DNA from 2 places in the Mycobacterium sp. Soil_C_30 genome. Region 1 is predicted to be linked to the other one. Evidence: predicted binding sites of a transcription regulator. Region 1 holds the regulator's gene; the other holds the start of a gene.
What was found. The regulator LexA, encoded in region 1, represses DNA repair genes until DNA is damaged. The targets are predictions, from matches to a motif close to CGAACANNTGTTCG.

Region 1 (5,946 bases):
CGCCGAACGGCGCCAAACGGCAAGTAGAGTCGACCCATGGGTATCGATGTCACAGTGCTACGGGTGTTCACCGATTCGGCCGGCAAGTTCGGAAATCCCCTGGGTGTGGTCGACGCCACCGCCGTCGCGCCTCGAGACCGCCAACGGCTGGCCACGCAATTGGGTTACAGCGAAACTGTTTTCATTGACCTGCCGGCACCCGGGAGCAGTACGGCGCACGCCAGGATCTTCACTCCGGCAACCGAATTGCCGTTCGCAGGCCATCCCACCGTCGGCGCCTCGTGGTGGTTGAAGGACCAAGGCACACCGGTGCACACTCTGCAGGTTCCCGCGGGGATCGTCCAGGTCGGTTACGGCCTCGACGGTGACGATGAGCTGACATCGATCAGCGCCCGCGCGGAATGGGCACCGGAGTTCGCGATTCGCGAACTCCCCTCACTCGAGGAGCTGGCCGCCGCCGATCCCAGCGATTACTCCGACGACATTCAGCATTATCTGTGGACCTGGCTCGACCGCGACGCCGGTGCACTGCGCTCACGAATGTTTGCCGCCAATCTCGGAGTCCCTGAGGACGAGGCCACCGGCGCGGCGGCAGTGCGGATCACCGAGTACCTCAGTCGCGACCTGGCGATCACGCAAGGACAAGGGTCACAGATCCGCACGCGGTGGAGTCCGGACGGATGGGTTCATGTCGCCGGCCGGGTGGTCAGCGATGGCGTCACCAACGTCGAGTTGGCGTGACCGCCTGCGAGCCCGGAACCCTTCGACTACCTCGCAGCCTCGGACTCCTGTTTCAACTGGTGGCCGTCACCCGTCGGTGCTCGCGCAGCGCGCGGATCTCCTGTTCGAAGTCCTCGGCCGAAGAGAACGAGCGGTACACCGACGCGAATCGCAGATAGGCAACCTCGTCGAGCTCGCGAAGCGGTCCCAGAATCGCCAAGCCGACCTCATTGCTCGGCACCTCTGGTGAACCCGCCGCACGAATGGTGTCCTCCACCTGTTGGGCGAGATGGTGCAGTGCGTCCTCGTCTACTTGACGGCCTTGGCACGCCCGTCGCACGCCGCGCATCACCTTCTCGCGAGAGAACGGTTCGGTGACGCCGCTCCGCTTGACCACTGCGAGCACTGCGGTCTCGACCGTGGTGAACCGCCGGCCACATTCCGGGCATGACCGCCGACGTCGAATGGCTTGGCCTTCATCGGCTTCGCGGGAATCGACCACACGAGAATCCGGATGCCGGCAGAAAGGACAGTGCATCACCGCTCCTTCGCCGCACTGGACACGTGTTACTCCCGCTTCAGAGAGTACCTGCGCCGCGCCGAGCTGAGCCACCGCCATCGCTCTGGGCGCAGTCCTGCGCATTCCCATCGCCATCACGGTTGTGCACCACCTGGATTCGTCGTGGTCCGACACGGACTCAGCCCACGGGCGCGATGAGCGTCTGACCGGCCGTCAAGGCCACACTCTCGAGCTGGTTGAGCTCGCGAATCTGCTGCACCGTGTCGCCGATCGGCACGCCGGGAGCGACCCGGGCCGCGACGGTCTGCAGCGTTTCCCCGCTCTGCACCTGCACGACGGCCAGTTTGCTCGGAGTCGGGGCCGTGGCGCCCTGGATGGCCTCACCGAACTGGGCGACAGCGCCGAGCCACACGGTGATCAGCGCCGCCAGCAGCGCCAGCCCGACCGTGGTGACCGGCGTGATGCTCCGGCGACGACGATGCGGCGCCCGCGAGACCGGCACACCCGTACCGCGCCGGCGGACCGGCGCACCGGCCGGACGCACCTCCATCGGCCTGCGCCTCACCTGTCCGGCGTCGGTGCGCCGACGTACCGGCCGCGGCGCGCCGTCCACGGGACGCGGCTGCGCGTGGCGCGGAGGCAGAGTGTCGATGAGTGTCATGTCCGTTCCTTCCGACCCGAGAAAATGGTGTCCTGCAGAGATCCGGTACCGAGCCCGGTTGAGCTGTGCCATCGTTCGCTCCTGTGTTCGAATCTAGTCGATCACATGTTCGATAAGATAGTGCCAACCGAACATGTGATCGATTTGTAGCCGAACCATAGAACGACCCACCGACAAAAACTTCCGCCCCAGGGGTCACTCCAGCCCCACTTCGTGAAATCGGCCGCCGGGCACCAGGCCGCGCACAGCGACGGGCACCCGGTTCCGCGACACGCCTCGAACACATGTTTGATTCTGTCGGTCGCTGCGATTACATTCAGGGCCATGGGTGACAGCACTGGCACAGGTTCAGACGCGCAAGGCGGCACAGGTAGACCGCGTGACAACTCCCCCGATCCATCGCTGACCGAACGGCAGCGCACCATCCTCGAGGTGATCCGCGCCTCGGTGACCAGCAGGGGCTATCCGCCGAGCATCCGTGAGATCGGCGATGCCGTGGGCCTGACGTCCACCTCGTCGGTCGCCCACCAACTCCGCACTCTCGAGCGCAAGGGCTATCTGCGCCGTGACCCGAACCGGCCGCGAGCCGTCGATGTCCGGGGTGCCGACGACGCCGCGCCGGCAGTGCTCACCGACGTCGCGGGTTCGGACGCGTTGCCGGAACCCACCTTCGTCCCGGTGCTCGGCCGAATCGCTGCCGGCGGTCCGATCCTGGCCGAACAGGCCGTCGAGGACGTCTTCCCGCTACCCCGCGAACTCGTGGGCGAGGGATCGCTGTTCCTGCTCAAGGTGGTCGGCGAATCGATGATCGACGCGGCCATCTGCGACGGGGACTGGGTGGTGGTGCGGCAGCAGGCCGTGGCCGACAACGGCGATATCGTGGCCGCGATGATCGACGGCGAAGCCACGGTCAAGACCTTCAAGCGCACCAGCGGTCAGGTCTGGCTGATGCCGCACAATCCCGCGTTCGACCCGATCCCGGGCAACGACGCCGCGATCCTCGGCAAGGTTGTCACCGTCATCCGGAAGATCTGACCCGGACGGGGTGAGCTGACCCATCCCGCGGGGGCGGGTGAGCTCACTCCGCTTTGGTGAATCCGTTGGATTCGGCCAAATCCTCTGAGGCGAACCAGATTTCAGCGACCGTCACATCGTAGGAAGCAGAGCCGGGCGAGTGGTAGGTCCCCGTGCGCATACTTCCCTTGATGGGGTAACCCTCCGGCGCTTCATCGGGGTCATCCAGCGGAAGATGGATCGCCGGAGGCGCCGACGAGGCGGTCGGTGACGGGCCGTCTGTCGGCCGTTCGTCATCGGGTCGCTCGAAGGGCGACGGCGTGTACTCCGGCTGTGCGTACTCCGACGGCGTGTACTCCGGCTGTGCGTACTCCGGCCGTCCGTACTCGCTCGGCGTTTCGCCGGACAACGAAGCATCCGGTTGCCCATACCCGGGCTCGGCGTACGGAGACGGTGACAGGCCGCCGTCCCCATCCTCGAAGGTCGCGCCGACGGGCGCCGCGTAGCCCGGTTCATCGACATCAGACGACGGCGCGGCCGGTTCTTCCTGCGCCGGCGGCGGCGCCGCACCGTATACCGGGGCGAACAGGGAGCCGGGCCCCGGCACGTGAGCATCTTGGTCAGTCAGCCACGGTGGCCGGGACTCCTCCGCGCCCGCCGCGGCGTGGCGGCCGGACGGCTCCCCGGATTCCGTCTGTACCGGCGTGGGCGCGGTGTCAACGGCGTCGGGGTCCTGCTCCTCAACATCGGCGGTGAAGTCCTCGGCCTCGTGCGCACCGTGATGGGTGAACAGATCGGGGCCGGTAGCGGCAGCCGCCAACCCCGCGGTCGGTACGGCCGGCTCGCTCCACGGCTGGGCGCCGGGCTCACGTTTGGCCCACGGCGGCTGCGCGGCCAGGTAGTCGGTGTCGTCGGGCTCGGCATCGCCGAACTTCGACGGCCCACTGCTCTGTCCTGCGCCCGCGGATTCCCATCTGGCGTGTTCGTCCTCGTCGCGCCCCCCATGCGAGGCCTCATCGAAGACGTCGTGGTTCCCCGGCGCACCACCCGGACGGAAACCGCCGCCGGCGCCTGGGCCGGCGTTGCGGCGCTGTCGCATCACCGCGAACGCCGCCAACGAGGCCAGAAGCAGGATCGCCAGCGGGATGAGCACCCACAGGTACCAGCTCTTCGAACCCGATCCCTCGGTGCCGCTGTCATCACCCTGAGCCGCGGGCGCAGCGGCAGGCGCCGAGGTGGGGCTGGCCTGCTGGGGGAGATCGAGTCCAGCCAGCCGTTCGGCGAGCTCCGGCGGCTGCGTACTGAAGCTGTTGGTGCTGCTGTTGTACGTGACCTGCCCGCCGCTGAAGTTCTGCGTGATGGTGCCGTCGCCGGTCTGGTCGGCGATCGGGACGCCGAGATCACCGCCGCTACCGCCGAGCTCGTCCCACGCCGCCTTCATCGGCCCGCGCACGATCACGGCGCCGTGTTCGGCAGTCCACACGATCACCGGGTCACCCTCGGCGCCGAAGGTGCTGATCCGGCTGCCGGGCACGTCGCCGTCGGCCTCGTTGGCGGTCGGGAAACCGAGTTCGCCGGTAGGCCCACCCGCGGCCTCGTACTTCTCCAGAATGGTGCCGCTGACGACGTGCGCGCCCGTGTCCGGCGAGAAGAAGATCTTGCCGCCCGCGAAGTCCTGGCCGGTGCCGTCGCCGACGGGGTACGGGTCGCCTTGTTTGGCGCCGAGCTGGCCGCCAGCTCCGCCGGCCACCCGCCAGGCGAGGTCGATCGACGATGCGGCGTCGTCGGGCAGCGCCAGGTCCCCGAGCTGCCCGGCCAACTCGGGCGGCGTGGTGGTGAAGGTCTTGGCGGCGGTGTCGTAGGTCAGCTGCCCACCGCTGAACCGCTGCGAAATGGTCTCGCCGCTGTAGGTTTCGTCCTCCACCGGGACACCCAGCGGACCCGACGATCCGCCCACCCGGTCCCAGGCCGCGTTGATCACGCCGCGCACCAGCCACGCGCCCGTGGCAGGCGTCCAGAAGATGACCGCACCTTCGGGTGCGCTGAAGGTGACGTTACGGCTTTCCGGAGCCCGCCCGGGCCCCTCGTCGATGGTGGGGAATCCGAGGCCGCTGTCGGCCGGGCCGCCGAGGGAGCGGTACTTGTCGAGGATGGCGCCGAAGACCGACCGCGCGCCGGTCTCGGGCGAGAAGAACATGGCGCCGTTCACGAAGTCCTGGCCGAAGCCTGCGCCGGCCGGGTAGATGCCGCCGACCTTCGGGCCGAGCGGCGAGGTGTCGCCACCGGAGCCGGTCCACGCCTGATCGATCGCTACGGCGGCGTCGCCTTGCGGGTCGGCGTGAGCGACCGGAACGAATGGCGTTGCGAACGCAAATGCCGCGCACACCGCCAGAATTCCGACCGCCCATCGCAATGGGTTTCGCTGCGTCGTCATGCCCACTCCCCGCGGTTTACCGGCCTGCATACGCCGATCTCGTCGTCCGAAATTCGTCACCGTCAACTCTCGGACAATAGCCGAGCACGATATGGCCATATCGCCGTCATTTTGACGACAATACCCACCCGGTACCGAATTGACGTGCAGGCCCGACGCGTTTTGCGCGCAATATGTCGGGTATGGAACGCTGCTAGACCCCCAGGCTGCGGCCGACGATCTCTTTCATGATCTCGGTGGTGCCGCCATAGATGGTCTGCACGCGTGCATCGAGAAATGCGCGCGCGACGGTGTATTCGCGCATGTATCCATAACCACCGTGCAATTGCAAACACCGGTCGACCAGCCGCACCTGGGCTTCGGTGGTGTACCACTTGGCCATTGCCGCCTGGTCTGCGGTGAGCTTTTCGTCGAGATGCAGCCGCAGGAACTCGTCGACCATGATCCGCACAGCGGTGGCTTCGGTGGCGAGTTCGGCCAACACGAAGCGGCTGTTCTGGAAGCTGCCGATCGGCTTGCCGAAAGCCTTGCGTTCCTTGGTGTATTGAATGGTTTCCTCGAGAACGGCTTCCATGGCGGCGGCGGCCATGATGGCGA
Region 2 (5,946 bases), on a different contig from region 1:
GGCACCCACGAACGCACACTCGAGTTGATCAGCCTGGACGAGTTGCGGCAGTACGCCGTGGACGTTCCCGACGATCTGGAAGGAATCTGAGCTCCCAGTCAATCCGGGACAGCGGCGCCACCGGTGCGGCGACTCCTCTAGAACGGTGATTTTCGTGGGGGTTTCCCGAGGGCGCGTTGCAGGGCGTTGTGTTCGCGTTCGGCGTTGATGTGTTGTTGGCGGTCTTGGTCGCGGGTGCGTTTGCGGGTGGGCATGGTGATACCCGGGTGCGCTGTGCGGCGTCTTGTGGGTGTCGGGGGTGGCAGGGTGGCGGTGGTGCAATCCCAGTCGGGGAACAACAGTCTGCTCGTCGGTTGCGTGATGTAGGTGTGACCGGTGGGTGCGGTCCAGCGGACGTCGCCGTTGGGCAATTGCTCGTCACACCAGCCGTCACCAAAGGTCTTCGCGAGGTGATGTTCTCGACACAACACCTTCCCATTGGAGGGGTGGGTGGGTCCGCCATCTGCACCGTGCGGGACGGTGTGGTCGATGTCGGCGTATTCGGCTTTACGGGTGCAGCCCGGGAACCGACATCGCATATCGCGGCATTGGATGAACTCGCGGGCCTTGCCGGTGAACTTGTAGCCGCGGGCAGGTGCCGCGGGCGGGATCGGTAGCGCGGTGACGGTGGCGCCGTCGCGGAGCATGGCGGCGAGTTGGTCGAGTGGAATGAGGGTGCCACCGAGGGTGACTGCGGGGCGCGGCCGCCGTGGTGGGGTGTGCGCGGCCGGTGCCTGCGGCAGATCCTGGGTCCAGACCTGCTCGGAGGCAGCGTTGTTCACCCGGTCGTCTGCCTCAGGGGTGGCTGCGGTTCCGCCGCCGGTGTCGGGGGTGGTGGGTCCGGGTGGGGGTGGCGGTGCACTGCCGGTGCCCCACGGCGGCTCGCCCTCGTCCCCGTCGTCAGCGTCGGGGTCGTCGGTCTCGGTGTCGTCGGCGGCGCCGTCGGCCTCGTCCGTCTCATTGATGCGGTCAGCGCCCTCGTCGATGTCGTCGCCTGTTTCGTCGCCGGCGCCGTCTGTCTTGTCAGGTGCTTCCAGCGCGGGTGGGGTGGGGTGCGCCCAGGGTGGCTCCTCCCCGTCGTCGTCACGGGGTGAGGTGGTCCACCAGTGCGACCAGTCGACGCCACCGTCATCGGCGGCCGGTTCGTCGGGCTGCCCAGCCTCCGGCTCCGACTCGGGTTCGGGTTCGGTTGTGGGGGTGTTGTTTTCCCACGGTGGCGGTTGGGGTGGGGTGGGGATGCGGGCGGCTTCGGCCGCGGCGGCCTCGCGGGCCAGCACCTCGTAGTCGATGGTGGGTGGGGCCGCGGTGGCATCGGTGGACTGGGCTTGGCGCAGGGCGTCGATCTGGGCCAGCACATGTTCGAGGGCGCCTTGTTCGGCCAGCACATGAATCACCGCCGACGGCACCGCCGAAGGCAGACTGGCTGCCTCGCAAGTGCGGTCACCGCACTGACAGGCCAGCCGGTCGTGACGGCGGTACACCGCCCCCAGCGCCGCGGCCCGCAACTCCCCCTTACTGCGCGGATCGTTTTTGCACACCGTCCCAGCCAGGGCATTGAGCACCCGCCAGCCCAACTCCGCATCAGCCGCGGAGATCCGCCCATACAGCGACGCGGTGCCGGTGGCGTCATCGCGTTTGCCGAACCCCACATCACAGCCTTGGGCGGCCTCACGGTAGCGGCGCACCGCATCGGGGTCGTGTTCTTCGATGATCGCATCCACGGCCAGCACCAGGTCATCGTCGGAGAGCAGGGTGTAGCCGCCCGCCCGGGCGGCGAGCTCGGCATCGACGGTGGCCTGCACCGACGGCAGCAGCAGCTCGGTGCGATAGATCAGGGTTTCGGCGACCCGGGTGTTGATCACCCCCGCCGCCAACAACGCCGCGACCTTCGGGGACCGGGCCAGCCCTTCGGCCAGCCGCATCTGGGTGGAGGCCCGCCGTGCGCTCAGCCGCATCACCGGGCCCACCTGATCCCGCACGGCGTTCCATTCGTCGTAGGCCCAGGTTTTCTCCTCGGCGGCGGCATTGTCTTTGTGGTGGGCCAGCAGGCGGGCGATCATCGTCCATTTGTGCGCGACCATGGTGGCCTCAGCCCGGTGGAAGGCGCCGATGGCATCGACCATCGCCGCGGGGGACAAATCCCCGCAAGTGGTCGGATCAATCACGCCTTCGAACATACATTCGAGACTACCCACGCCCACCGACAAGACATGCGCCACAAGGCAATCCACCACGACAAGCGCCTACTTATCCACAGTCAACGCTTCATCCACAACCCCCACGCACGGGGCTTGACACGGGACGGCAGGTTGCGCTCGCACATCGGAAGTGGGGAGGAAGCGGGTAGTGAGACTATGCCTGAATCAGGCCGGGCCGCTGATATTTCCGCGGCGCACGTCGTCCCGGCACTCGATCCGGCTCTTGCCGGTCTGCTGCACGCACAGCTGTACCTGTTGTTCGATGCCGGGCGGGTAGACCTCATCGGACGGGCCGGGGGTGACGGTGGGGCTGGGCAGGGTGCCCTCGTACAGCGACCACACCGCTTGATTGGCCGCGGGCAGATGCGCGCAGTACGCCTGCGCCCCGGTGGTGCTCTCGCCCGCCGCGCCCAGCGGTTCGCAGTCCGCGCCGATGATCACCACCGGCAGATGCGGCACCGCGGTCGGTTGGGCGCCGGTAGCCGGCTCGTCCGGTTTGCGGACTTCGAGCACCACGATGGTGGCCACCAGCGCGGCGATCAACACCACCGCCGCAATGCCCCCGACCCACAACATGTTTCGCCGCGGCGAGCCACCCCGGGCCTTACCCGGGCCTGACGGGAACGCCAACTGGGTGGCGTCCGAGTCGTCGTCGGGCACACCGAGCTGCTGTTCCAATGCCCTGGCGAACTGCCGGCAGCTGGCGAACCGCTCCCGGGGTGTCTTGGCGAGCGCACGCGCGAACACCGGACTGAGCGCCGCGAGCTCGGGTCTGCGCTCGCCGATATCGGGCGGCTCGGAGCTGATGTGCTGACTGATCACCACCGCCTGATTCCCGTGCTGGAATAGCGGTTTACCGGTGAGCAGCTGAAAAGCCGTGGCCGCCAACGCATACTGGTCGGCACGGCCGTCGACGTCGCCGCCCATCAACTGCTCGGGCGCCGCGTATGCCACCGTTCCCACCGCCACGTCGGTGGCGGTCAGCTTGCTGGTGTCATCAGCCCAGCGCGCAATACCGAAGTCGCCGAGGTAGATTCGCGGTTCGTCCGAGTCGACGTCGGTGATCAGGATGTTGGCCGGTTTGATGTCGCGGTGCAGCAGCTGGCGCTGGTGCGCGTAATCGAGCGCATCGGCGATGCCGCGGACGATCCGGATGACGAGCTCGACCGGCATACCGTCGGGGTACCGGTCGGCCAGCAGCTTGCCGGCGTCGGTGCCGTCGATGTAGTCCATGGCGATCCACAGCTGGCCGTCGGCCTCGCCACGGTCGTGCACGCTGACGATGTTGGGGTGCGAGAGCCCGGCAACGATGTCGGCCTCGCGGATGAAGCGCTGACGGTATTCCTGGTCCTCGATCACGGTTCCGCGGAGGATCTTGAGCGCGTCCCGACGGGGCAACCGGGGATGCTGACCCAGGTACACCTCACCCATACCGCCGACACCCAGCGTGCCGACGATCTCGTAGCCGGCGAACACCTGGCCCGCCTCTAGCGCCATGACGGTCCGTCGCTGCCGGTGGGACGGTGGACGCAGCGCACGGTGGATCTCACCGATGATGTCGATCTCAGCGCCGCCACCTCCTCCCGCTGCCTACCTGTTGACTTCGGCGGAGTCGAGTAAACCCTGCGGCTTGTCGCGGTGCACAGTGAACCCCACCCTCGGCGCGCGGTCGATCACCGGCGCCGGGCCGCCACCAGTCCGCCCTCCAGCCGCTGGAGCAGCCGTTTCGCCGAAGCGATGTCTCGGTGATCAGCACCGAGGCCGACGTCGAGGGCATGCGCCCACTCGCGTCGCACCAGCTCCAGATTGCGCGCCGCCCGCGGGGTCGGGAACAGGTTGACTCCCCGCCCGTCGTTGGGGTCGACGCGGCGCTCGACGAATCCACGCGACTCCAGATCGCGCAGGGCCGTGCTCAGGTTGCTGCGCCGCAGGCCGGTCGCGTCGGCGACCGCGCTGGGCGTGGTGCCGGGGTGGGTGTCGATGTAGCGCATGACGTTGGCCTCCGAAGCGTTCAGGCTCACCGCCTCGGGGTCGTCGTATCCGCGGAACCGGATCTCCCGCGCGACGCTGAGGATCAGCTGGGCCAGTTCGGCCAGTTCGTCGCCGTCGGTCATGCCGCGATCGTACGACAGGATAGTTATGGTTGTATAGTTATCATTAAATAACTACTTTGAGGACTTCCATGACTGATATCGACGTGGCCGGCGCACGCCACGCGGGGGTGACCACGCCGGACCGGGGCATCACCACCTCTCTTCTCCTGGCGCTGGCGCTGCTGTCGGCGGTCGCCCCGGTGGCCACCGACCTGTATCTGCCGGCGTTTCCGGAGATGGCCGGAGTACTCGAGGCCAGCGCGTCAGCGGTGCAGCTGACATTGATGGCGTTCCTGCTCGGCATCACCCTCGGCCAGCTGGTTTTCGGCCCGCTGTCGGACCGACTGGGCCGGCTTCGGCCACTACTGGCCGGCACCCTGCTGTGTGTCGGTGCCAGCGCGGTGGCTGCGTCGGCGCCCACCATCGAGGTCCTCACCGGCGCTCGCTTCGCGCAGGGCTTCACCGGGGCCGCCGGCATGGTGATCGGCCGGGCCATCGTGTCCGACCTCGCCAGCGGTAAGGCAGCGGCGCGGGCCTTCAGCTTGATGATGATCGTCGGCGGGGTGGCACCCGTCATCGCTCCGTTCGCCGGCAGTCTGCTGGTGGGCCAGATCGGCTGGCGCGGCATCCTGTGGGTGGTGTGCGCCGTGGTGGTGCTCATGTTCGCGGTCACCGCCGCCGTGGTGCGCGAGTCGCACCCCAAGGAGCGACGGCAGGAGTTGCGCGCGGCCACCACCGGGTCGACGGCCCGACGCGCGCTGCTCACCCGGACCTACGCCGGCCACACGGTGGCGTTCGCCTTCGGCTTCGCGGTGATGATGGCCTACATCTCCGCCTCGCCCTTCGTGTTCCAGACCATGATGGGAATGACGCCGGTTCAGTACGGGCTGACCTTCGGGGTCAACGCGCTGGGAATCAGCGTGATGAGCGCCCTGTCGGCCCGGTTGTCGCAGCGTTTTGCGGTACGCACCCTCCTCGGCGTCGGACTGCTGACCGCTTCGGCCGCCGCCTTGGTGTTGCTTGCGCTGGTCCTCACCGGGGCGCCCGTCTGGACACTGGCGATACCGATCTTCGTTGCCGTGGCCAGCCAGGGTCTGATCCTGGGCAATGCCACCGCACTGGCGCTGGCCGCCGTCCCGCACCAGGCGGGGACCGGATCCGCGGTGCTGGGCGCCCTGCAGTTCGGCATCGGCGCCCTGGTGGCGCCACTGGTGGGCCTGGGCGGCGAACACACCGCGTTGCCCTTGGCGCTGGTGATGGTGGGGTGCGCCGCCGTGGCCGTCACCGGGTTCGTCACCGCGGCGCCCCGCCCGGAAAGCTCTCCCACCTCGGACTAACCGCGAGGCCGCGCCGCCGACAGGATTGGTCCGTAGGGTGGTTTCTCATGTCGGGGATGTGCCCAGTGTCGCCGTGGGCGGTTTTATCTGCGCCTGGGGTTGGCAATACCCCCTAGAACGCCCGCGGCCGACGCCAACGCATCGACGCGGCTTCACGAGCCTTCTACTACGAGCTTTTCGCGAAAGGGATTCATGACTCAGGCGGCAGAGTCGGAACGCGATGATCAAGCCCGCGAGGATCAGACGAACGAGCCGACCGAAATCACGTTCGACGAGCAT

Region 2: a site for LexA is predicted at 2,210-2,223, ahead of AC3A6P_RS07635 (HNH endonuclease signature motif containing protein). Genes of this name have one in related genera too.

What each region holds. Positions count from the first base shown of each region.
Region 1 is NZ_JBDGJH010000007.1:170,458-176,403, reverse strand. Features, by position in the region: gene AC3A6P_RS15605 (PhzF family phenazine biosynthesis protein) at 37-741, shown strand; gene nrdR (transcriptional regulator NrdR) at 794-1,258, opposite strand; gene AC3A6P_RS15595 (LysM peptidoglycan-binding domain-containing protein) at 1,419-1,901, opposite strand; gene lexA (transcriptional repressor LexA) at 2,226-2,936, shown strand; gene AC3A6P_RS15585 (LGFP repeat-containing protein) at 2,980-5,349, opposite strand; gene AC3A6P_RS15580 (acyl-CoA dehydrogenase family protein) at 5,543-5,946, opposite strand, start outside.
Region 2 is NZ_JBDGJH010000003.1:397,686-403,631, reverse strand. Features, by position in the region: gene AC3A6P_RS07640 (DUF2237 family protein) at 1-90, shown strand, start outside; gene AC3A6P_RS07635 (HNH endonuclease signature motif containing protein) at 138-2,204, opposite strand; gene AC3A6P_RS07630 (serine/threonine-protein kinase) at 2,403-3,734, opposite strand; gene AC3A6P_RS07625 (MarR family winged helix-turn-helix transcriptional regulator) at 3,911-4,351, opposite strand; gene AC3A6P_RS07620 (multidrug effflux MFS transporter) at 4,420-5,667, shown strand; gene treS (maltose alpha-D-glucosyltransferase) at 5,860-5,946, shown strand, end outside.